Regions from separate parts of the Frigoribacterium sp. CFBP 8759 genome, predicted to be linked through region 1. Evidence: predicted binding sites of a transcription regulator. Region 1 holds the regulator's gene; each other region holds the start of a gene.
The links. Region 1 encodes HrcA, which represses chaperone genes, less so after heat shock. Its sites were predicted from a motif close to TTNGCACTCGNNNNNNNCGAGTGCNAA; they were not measured.
Positions count from the first base shown of each region.

Region 1 (3,275 bases):
GTCGGCCCGGGCGCGCACAGTCACGTCGGTGGCGTCCGCTGGTGGAACGTCAAGCACCCCGCCGCCTACCAGCAGCGCATGGCCGCGGGCGAGTCGCCGGCCGCCGGGCGCGAGACCCTCGACGACGAGACCCGTCGGGTCGAGCGCGTCCTGCTCGGGGTGCGCATCCGAGAAGGGCTGCCCATCTCCGAGCTCGACGACGACGGACGCCGGGCCGTCGGTGGCCTCATCGCCGACGGCTGGGTCGAGGGGCGCCCGGCCCTGCGGGGTCGCGTCGTGCTCACGCGCGAGGGGCGGCTCATGGCCGACGCCGTCGTGCGGCGTCTGCTGCCCGACTGAGCGTCCCGATCGTCCTGATCGCCGCGGCGCCCCGCGGTGGCGACCAGGAGGCGCGGGCCCGGAACGCAGGAGGCGCGGCTCCCGGGGGAGTCGCGCCTCGCGTGGTGCCCGTCCGGGCCGGTCGACCGTCTACTTGACGAACTCGATGGTCAGCGGGTACTTGTACCACTCGCCCTTGTTGGCCGCGACGGCGGCGATGATCGAGAAGATGATCACGAGGATGCCGGCGACGAGGGCGAGCACCCCTCCGATGACGATGATCGACAGGATCGCCGAGATCACGTAGACGATGGCCACCGTGATCTGGAAGTTCAGCGCGGTCCTGGTGTGCTCCCGGATGAACGGGCCGCGGTCCTTCAACACGAGGTAACCGACGAGGGCGGGGACGAACGCGAAGAGGATCCCGCCGAGGTGGATGAGCGTCGACCAGAGCTTCTCGTCCTCGGGGCGCATCGGCTGGACGGGCTGCGGCTGGTAGCCGGGCTGCTGGCCGAAGCCGGGGCCGGACTGCTGGCCCTGGCCGGGCTGACCCTGGCCGGGCAGACCCTGCCCGTACGGCTGGCCGGGCTGACCGTTCTGGCCGGGCTGGCCGTTCTGCGGGCCGTTCGGCTGGGCGGGAGGGTTCTCGGTCATGGCTGCACCTGTTCGTGAGTGTCCTGCGGATGTCCCCGCCACCCTAGGGCAGCCGGGTGCGGCCCGAGTAGGCCTCGCGACGGAGGTGTCGTACGATTGGCAGTCCGGCACGTCGAGTGCCAGGCCCGGTCGCCCGGCGTGCGGACGACCCGGGGGACGTCGAGCGAAGAGAGGTGCGTCATGGTCTCCGAACGCGGTCTCGAAGTGCTTCGCGTCATCGTGCACGACTACGTCGCGTCCCGCGAGCCGGTCGGGTCGAAGTCCATCGTCGAGCGACACCAGTTCGGCGTCTCGGCGGCGACCATCCGCAACGACATGGCGCTGCTCGAAGAAGAAGAGCTCATCGCGGCACCGCACACCTCGTCGGGACGCGTGCCGACCGACAAGGGCTACCGGCTCTTCGTCAACCAGCTCGCCGACCTGCGCCCGCTCAGCGCGGCCCAGCGGCAGGCCATCGAGACGTTCCTGGGCGACTCCACCGACCTCGACGAGGTGCTCGGTCGGACGGTCCGGCTCCTGTCGCAACTCACCAACCAGGTGGCCCTGGTGCAGTACCCCACCTTCTCCCGGGCCCGCGTGCGTCACGTCGAGCTGGTCAGCCTGGGCGACGGTCGCGTCATGACGGTGCTGATCACCGACAGCGGCCAGGTCGAGCAGCGGGTCGTCGACATCCGCACCGCCGTCGACGAGTCCTTCCTGTCCGAGTTGCGGGCCGCCATCAACGCCGCGGTCGGCGGTCGGCCCCTGGGTGAGGCCTCCACCGCCCTCACCGACCTGCCGGCGCGGTTCCGTCCCGACCTCGCGGCGGTCGTCGGCGTGGTCGTCGCGAGTCTCACCGAGCAGATCGCCGCCGGACGTCAGGACCGCCTCGTCATGGCCGGTGCGGCGAACCTGGTGCGCACGGGCGACGACTTCAGCGGCGACCTCTTCCCCGTGCTCGAGGCGATCGAAGAGCAGGTGGCCCTCTTGCGGCTCTTCGGCGAGATGCAACTCGACGCCGTCGACGTGGCCGCGAGCATCGGCCGCGAGAACGCGTCGTTCGGGTTGTCCCAGGCGTCCGTGCTGGCCAGCGGGTACTCCACGCAGGGCAGCGAGATCGCGAGGCTCGGCGTGCTCGGGCCCATGCGCATGGACTACTCGACCAACATGGCGGCGGTCCGTGCCGTCGCGCGGTACCTGTCGTCGCTGCTCACCGAGCGGTAGCCGACCACCACGGCCCCGGCCGTCCCACGACCCCCATCCCCGTCCCGGTCCGCCGGGCCCGGCCCCGCCGGGAAGACCACCACACCACACCAGAGGCAGACGAGAACCAGTGGCAGATCATTACGACGTCCTCGGAGTCGACCGTCAGGCGACCCCGGAAGAGATCAAGAAGGCGTACCGCAAGCTCGCCCGCGAGCTTCACCCCGACGTCAATCCCAGCCCCGACGCGTCCGAACGGTTCAAGGACGTCACGCACGCCTACGACGTGCTCAGCGACCCGCAGCAGCGCGAACGCTACGACCTCGGCCCCCAGCCCGGCTTCGGTGGCGGCGGCGGAGGCGGGGCCGCCGGCTTCGGCGACATCTTCGACGCGTTCTTCGGCGGCGGTGGCCAGGGCCAGCGTCAGGGTCCGCGGTCCCGGCGGGAACGCGGGCAGGACGCGCTCCTGCGCCTCGAGGTCGACCTCGAGGACATCGTCTTCGGCACGCAGCGCGACATCGAGGTCGACACGGCCGTCCTCTGCGACACGTGCAGCGGCTCGTGCTGCGCACCCGGCACCTCGCCCCAGACCTGCGACATCTGCGGGGGCTCCGGTCAGATCCAGCGCACCGTGCGCTCGCTGCTCGGCAACGTCATGACGTCGAGCCCGTGCGGGACCTGCCGTGGCTACGGCACCGTCATCCCCAACCCCTGCCCGACGTGCCAGGGCCAGGGGCGCGTCCGGGCCCGACGTTCGATCCCCATCGACATCCCCGCGGGCGTCGACACCGGACTCCGGCTCCAGCTGCCCGGTCAGGGCGAGGTCGGCCAGGCCGGTGGCCCGAACGGCGACCTGTACCTCGAGGTCAAGGTGCGACACCACGACACCTACAGCCGCAACGGCGACGACCTGCTGGCCACGCTCGAGGTGCAGATGGCCGACGCCATCCTCGGCACGTCGACGACGCTCACCGGGCTCGACGGCGAGATCGAGGTCGAGATCAAGCCCGGCACCCAGAGTGCCGACATCCTCACCGTGAAGGACCGCGGCATCACCAGACTGCGCGGGACGGGTCGCGGCGACCTCAAGATCGGCGTCCAGGTGGTCACCCCGACCAAGC
Region 1 covers NZ_JACYUH010000002.1:446,875-450,149, forward strand. Annotated here, with positions in the region: gene hemW (radical SAM family heme chaperone HemW) at 1-339, shown strand, start outside; gene IFT79_RS16305 (DUF4870 domain-containing protein) at 469-972, opposite strand; gene hrcA (heat-inducible transcriptional repressor HrcA) at 1,153-2,175, shown strand; gene dnaJ (molecular chaperone DnaJ) at 2,285-3,275, shown strand, end outside.

Region 2 (3,275 bases), on a different contig from region 1:
ACGTTTCGTTAGCCATTCGTGACTTTGCGAGGGATGGTCGCTTCTAGGTGGTCGGGGCCACGGCGAGGGGCCGGCGTGATCGTCGCCCTGCACGGACCATGTCGACGGTCAGCACGATCGACGCGACCCAGACGATGGCGAAGCCGACCCACCGCGCGGTCGACATGTGCTCGCCGAGCACGACGACCCCCACGACGAACTGCAGCACGGGGGCGACGTACTGGGTCAACCCCACGGTCGTCAGGGGCAACCGACGCGTCGCCGAGGCGAAGAGCAACAGGGGCACGGCCGTGATCACGCCCGTGCCGATCGTGGCGAGGGTGTGCCCGACGCTCACGGTGCCGAGCACGACGCCGCCGCCGAGGCCCGTCACGTGCAGCACGATCAGGGTGACGGCCGCGAAGGGTGCGATCCAGAGCGTCTCGAGCGTGAGCCCGCCGACCGCGTCGACCCGACCGCCGACCTGCTTCTTGACCAGGCCGTAGAGCCCGAACGAGAACGCGAGGACGAGCGAGATGAACGGCGGCCGGCCCGCCCCGACGGCGATCACGAGGACGGCGACGGCGCTCAGCCCGACGGCCACCCACTGGGTCGTGCGGAGACGCTCGCGCAGCACGACCACGCCGAGCAGGACGGTGACGATCGGGTTGATGAAGTACCCGAGCGCCGCCTCGACCACGTGCCCGCTGAGCGTCGCCGAGATGAAGACCGTCCAGTTCACGACGATGAACGCGCCGGCCACCCCCATGGTGGCCACCAGGCGCGGCTGTCGCAGCAGGGCCAGGAACGAGCGCAGCGCCCCCGTCACGACGAGCAGCACCGCGCAGAAGACGAGCGAGAAGAGCACCCGCCAGGCGACGATCTCGAACGGGCCGGCCGGGGCCAGCAGCAGGAAGTACACCGGCAGGACGCCCCAGAGCCCGTAGGCCCCCAGGGCGTAGGCGAGGCCCGCCCCGCCGGCCCCGTCGACGCCGAGCCCCGAGGTCGGGGCGGAGGGGGACGAGGAGGCGCGGGTCGAGGTCACCAGGCGACTCTAGGTGGCTGCGCCCGCCGCCGGAACGGCCACTCCTGCCACCGTGGATCGATCGACGGACGACGACGCCTGGGGACGGGCCCTCGTCGGCCGGCACGGTGCCGACACGGAGAAGGCCCCTGCCGGAGCAGGGGCCTTCGGGATGGCGACCGGGGTCGCGGAGCACGGCCGGAGCCGTGCCGGGGTGCTAGCGGACGATGACCGCCAGGACGTCGCGGGCCGAGAGCACGAGGAGGTCTTCTCCGCCGTACTTCACCTCGGTTCCGCCGTACTTGCTGTAGATGACCTTGTCGCCGGTGGCGACGTCGAGCGGCACGCGGTTGCCGTTGTCGTCGATGCGGCCCGGGCCGACCGCCACCACTTCACCCTCTTGGGGCTTCTCCTTGGCGGTGTCGGGGATCACGAGACCCGAAGCAGTGGTCTGCTCGGCTTCGACCTGACGAATGACGATGCGATCTTCGAGCGGCTTGATGCTGACCGACACGGGTGACCTCTTCTTTCTCGGTGCTACGAAAACATGGGGGCTGGCACTTGCCGGGGGCGAGTGCCAGAACAACTGTAGGACGAGACTGGCACTCGGTCAATCCGAGTGCCAACGCGTCTGCCCGCGTGCGTCACACTGGACGACATGGATTCCTCCGAGCTGCTCGAAGTCCTCTCGCCCGAGGGGCTGCGGCTGCTCGACTCGCTGCCGGCGGGCGGCACCTCCGGTGACGACGTCGTCGGCACGGTGGCCGCGTTGCGCAAGCAGGGCCATTCCCCCGCCCTCGTGTCGGCGGTGCTCACACAGGCCCGGCTCCGCGGCCGGGCCGTGGCCAAGTTCGGCGAGTTCGCGAGCCGCATGCTGTTCACCGACGCGGGCCTCGAACAGGCCACGCGCCTCCCGGTCGCCGCCCGCCACGCCGGACGCTACGCCGCGGCGGGGATCGGCAGCGTCGCCGACCTGGGCTGCGGCATCGGGGGCGACGCCCTGGCCTTCGCCGCACTCGACCTCGACGTGCTCGCCGTCGACCGCGACGAGGTGACCGCGGCCGTCGCCTCGTACAACCTCGCGCCGTGGCCGTCGTCACGGGTCGAGCAGGGGGACGCCGCCACGACCGACCTCGCAGGCGTCGAGGGGGTCTTCCTCGACCCGGCGCGACGGACGTCCGGCCACACCGCCACCAAGCGCCTCGCCGATCCGGCCGACTGGTCCCCCGGCCTCGACGTCGCCTTCGGCTTCGCCGACCGCCTGCCCACCGGGGTCAAGCTCGGTCCGGGCGTCGACCGCGAGCTGCTGCCGACGGACGCCGAGTGCCAGTGGATCTCGGTGGACCGCGACGTGGTCGAGGTGGGCGTGTGGTTCGGGCCGCTCGCGCGGCCGGGAGTGGGCCGGTCCGCCCTGGTGATCAGCGCCTCCGGGGCGTCGGAGCTGACGGCCGCCGCCGACTCGGACGACGTCGACCCGGGCGACCTCGGCGAGTACCTCTACGAACCCGACGGCGCCGTGATCCGGGCACGCCTCATCGGCGACCTGGCCCGCTCGATCGACGCCCGGATGATCAGTCGCGACATCGCCTGGTTGACGACGGAGGCGCGGGTCGAGACCCCCTTCGCACAGGGATTCCGCGTGCTCGAGACGTTCCCGCTCGACGAGCGGACGCTGAAGCGCGAGCTGCGGGCCCGGGGCATCGGGCGACTCGAGATCAAGAAGCGCGGAGTCGACGTCGACCCCGCGACGTTCCGCAAGCGACTCTCGTTGCAGGGGACCGGGTCGGCGACCCTCGTCCTCACCCGGGTCGCGGGGCGGCACACCGCCCTGCTCTGCGAGCGCCTGGTCTGACGCCGGGCGGGACGCGAGAGCGGCGGGTCTCGCTGCTGCCCGACCCCCGCCGTCGCGCCTTCGTGGTGACGCACGAGTGGGCAGAAGACGCTTCTCGCCCCTGCGGCGACGCCTCCTGCCCACTCGTGCCCCACCGGGGTGGGGCCGGGCTCAGTACCCGCCGTAGTAGTCGGAACCCGACGAGAAGTCGGCGATGAAGAGGCCGAAGGCGATCCAGCCGATCACGATGAGCACGACGCCGGCGTAGCCGACGATGAGCCCGGTGAGCCAGAACCCCCTCGCGTGACGCTCACGCGACATGCCCAGGTGCCCGAGCACGATGCCCGCGATGGACGCCACGATCGAGAGCCCGAAGGTGAAGGGCGCGAGCACGAGACCGGCGATGGAGCCGATCATCGCCAGGAGGCTGAGGAGGCGCGG
Region 2 covers NZ_JACYUH010000001.1:838,826-842,100, forward strand. Annotated here, with positions in the region: gene rarD (EamA family transporter RarD) at 44-1,024, opposite strand; gene groES (co-chaperone GroES) at 1,221-1,517, opposite strand; gene IFT79_RS03900 (class I SAM-dependent methyltransferase) at 1,662-2,855, shown strand; gene IFT79_RS16165 (DUF4190 domain-containing protein) at 3,006-3,275, opposite strand, start outside.
Region 2: the regulator HrcA is predicted to act here: its motif matches at 1,603-1,629, upstream of groES (co-chaperone GroES).

Region 3 (3,275 bases), on a different contig from region 1:
GCCCGCCGACGCCGTCATCGCGGCCGAGCCCGCCGGCGTGACCGCCTAGCCCGACCGGCACGGCCGGCACCCCGTGCCCTGGACACGACGCCACGACGTGGGCACTGCACCACGTTTTCTCGTGGCGTCGTGACCACGTCCTGGCGTGTTCCCCGGAAGCGGAAGCGGCCGAACCACCGAGCACGAGGCGCGCCCCTCCCCCGGCGACGCCGAAGGGCGGCTCCCCCGGAGGGGAACCGCCCTTGAGCGTGTGCGCGGCGTGAGCCGCGCGGCTGCGGACTAGAAGTCCATGCCACCCGAGGGGTCGCCGGCCGGGGCCGGGTTCTTCTCGGGCTTGTCGGCGACGACGGCCTCGGTCGTGAGGAACAGACCGGCGATCGACGCGGCGTTCTGCAGAGCCGAGCGCGTGACCTTGGCGGGGTCGATGATGCCGGCGGCCAGCATGTCGACGTACTCGCCGGTCGCGGCGTTGAGGCCCCAACCGATGTCGAGCCCGCGGACCTTGTCGGCCACGACGCCGGGCTCCATGCCGGCGTTGAAGGCGATCTGCTTCAGGGGAGCGTCGATCGCGACGCGGACGATGTTCGCACCCGTCGCCTCGTCGCCCTCGAGCTGCAGGTTGGCCAGAGCGGTCTTGCCGGCCTGGATGAGGGCGACGCCACCACCGGCGACGATGCCCTCTTCGACGGCGGCCTTCGCGTTGCGCACGGCGTCCTCGATGCGGTGCTTGCGCTCTTTCAGCTCGACCTCGGTCGCGGCACCCGCCTTGATGACGGCGACGCCGCCGGCGAGCTTCGCGAGGCGCTCCTGGAGCTTCTCACGGTCGTAGTCGCTGTCGGTCGCCTCGATCTCGCTGCGGATCTGACGGACGCGGCCGGCGATCTGCTCGTCGTCGCCGGCACCCTCGACGATGGTCGTCTCGTCCTTGGTGATGATGACCTTGCGGGCACGGCCGAGCAGGTCGAGCGTCGCGTTCTCGAGCTTGAGACCGACCTCTTCGGCGATGACCTGACCACCGGTGAGGATGGCGATGTCCTGGAGCTGAGCCTTGCGACGGTCACCGAAGCCGGGGGCCTTGACGGCGACCGACTTGAAGATGCCACGGATCTTGTTCACGACGAGCGTGGCCAGGGCCTCACCGTCGACGTCCTCGGCGATGATCAGCAGCTGCTTGCCCGACTGGATCACCTTGTCGACGATCGGCAGCAGGTCCTTGATGTTCGAGATCTTCGAGTTGACGATGAGCACGTAGGCGTCTTCGAAGACGGCCTCCTGACGCTCGGGGTCGGTGACGAAGTACTGCGACAGGTAGCCCTTGTCAAAGCGCATGCCCTCGGTGAGCTCGAGCTCGGTGCCGAAGGTGTTGCTCTCCTCGACGGTGACGACGCCCTCTTTGCCGACCTTGTCGATCGCCTCGGCGATGAGCGCACCGATGGTGGGGTCGGCGGCCGAGATCGAGGCCGTGGCAGCGATCTGCTCTTTGGTCTCGATGTCCTTCGCGTCGGCGAGCAGCTGGTCGGAGACGGCCTGGGCGGCCTTCTCGATGCCGCGCTTCAGCGAGATGGGGTCGGCACCGGCCGCGACGTTGCGCAGACCTTCGCGGACGAGGGCCTGGGCCAGTACCGTCGCGGTGGTCGTGCCGTCACCGGCGACGTCGTCGGTCTTCTTCGCGACCTCTTTGACGAGCTCGGCACCGATCTTCTCGAAGGGGTCATCGAGCTCGATCTCCTTGGCGATGGAGACGCCGTCGTTCGTGATGGTGGGGGCGCCCCACTTCTTCTCGAGCACGACGTTGCGACCACGCGGGCCGAGCGTGACCTTCACCGCGTCGGCCAGGATGTTCAGGCCACGCTCGAGGCCACGACGGGCCTCTTCGTCAAAAGCAATGATCTTAGCCATGTGTGTTTTTCGTCCCTCCCGGACGTCATGAAGCAGAAGCATTGGCACTCACGTGTCGCGAGTGCCAGCAACGATTCTGGCACTCGCCCGATGAGAGTGCAAGTGACGTGACGGGGCCCGGACGCACGAGCACGCCGCCACGGTGGACCGTGACGGCGTGCGGCGTGGGAGTGGGCGCGGCGAGGCGCTCCGGCGGGCCTCAGGCGAGCCGGACGGACTCCGCCTGCGGCCCCTTGTCGCCCGCGCCGACCTCGAACACGACGGCCTGGCCCTCTTCGAGCACCTTGTACCCGCTCATGTCGATGGCCGAGTAGTGCACGAAGACGTCCTGGCCATCACCCTCGACGGTGATGAAGCCGTAGCCCTTCTCCGCGTTGAACCATTTCACGGTCCCGTTTGCCATGGTGTCGCTCCCCTTTTGCTGTGGTGGTACGGCGCGTGCGGTGCTGCAGGGCCGGGTCGTCGACGCAGCGACCTGCGAACCCGGACGGGACAGCGTCACTCGTGCAGAACACCAGGTCGGCGAGCCGTGAGGGGCGACCAATTCCAGATGGTAACCACGGGAAAAGCGGAAAAGCGCGCCCCGACCGAGAAACACCCGCAGAAAACGAGGATTTCACCGGTTATTAAACGTGGGCGTAACACGGGAGGTGCGGTGAGGGCCCGACGGGACCCGCGCCTCCTCGGATCGATGCCGCGGGAGCGGCGTCCTCAGGCGCTGTAGTCGGCCCCGAGGACGATGGTGACGGCGGCACCCGGGAAGGCGTCGCTCGCCTCGACGTCGGTGATGCCGAGCTGCTGGGCGAGCCCGAGCGCCGCGGCCTCGTCGTCGGTCGCCGAGTAGTAGACGGTCGACGTCGCGACGCGCTCGCTGGCGTTGCCCTGGGTGCCGACGACCCACCCGGCGGTCTCGAGCCGCTCGGAGGCCGAACCGGCGAGCCCGGCGGTGGCCGTGCCGTTCAGGACGGTGATGGTGGTGACCGAGGGGTCGACCTGCGAGGGGTCCGTCAGCGGGGCCACCGTCGGCGAGGCCGTCGGGGTCACCGTCTCCGTCTCGGGCGCCTGGGCCTCGGCGGTGCTCGACGACGAGGGGTTGACGAACTGGAAGCTGTTGTTCGCGACCCCGAGGTAGACCACGCCGGCACCGACCAGCACGCCGACGGCCAACGCGGCCCAGGCGAAGGCGATCCAGCCGCTGCCGGGGCGCTTCTCGGCCCGGTGGGCTCCGACGCGGTCGAGGTCGGCGGGGACGTCGTCGAACCGGTCTCGGTCGAATTTCGGCATGCGTGGTCTCTCGTGGGTCAGCGGGTCGGACCGAACGAACGGGTCGATCGGGCGTCGCGGCGGGCGACTCGCAGGCGCTGCAGGCGGCCGAC
Region 3 covers NZ_JACYUH010000001.1:657,760-661,034, forward strand. Annotated here, with positions in the region: gene IFT79_RS03055 (sensor histidine kinase) at 1-49, shown strand, start outside; gene groL (chaperonin GroEL) at 280-1,899, opposite strand; gene IFT79_RS03065 (cold-shock protein) at 2,099-2,302, opposite strand; gene IFT79_RS03070 (LytR C-terminal domain-containing protein) at 2,611-3,183, opposite strand; gene IFT79_RS03075 (DUF3263 domain-containing protein) at 3,201-3,275, opposite strand, start outside.
Region 3: the regulator HrcA is predicted to act here: its motif matches at 1,941-1,967, upstream of groL (chaperonin GroEL).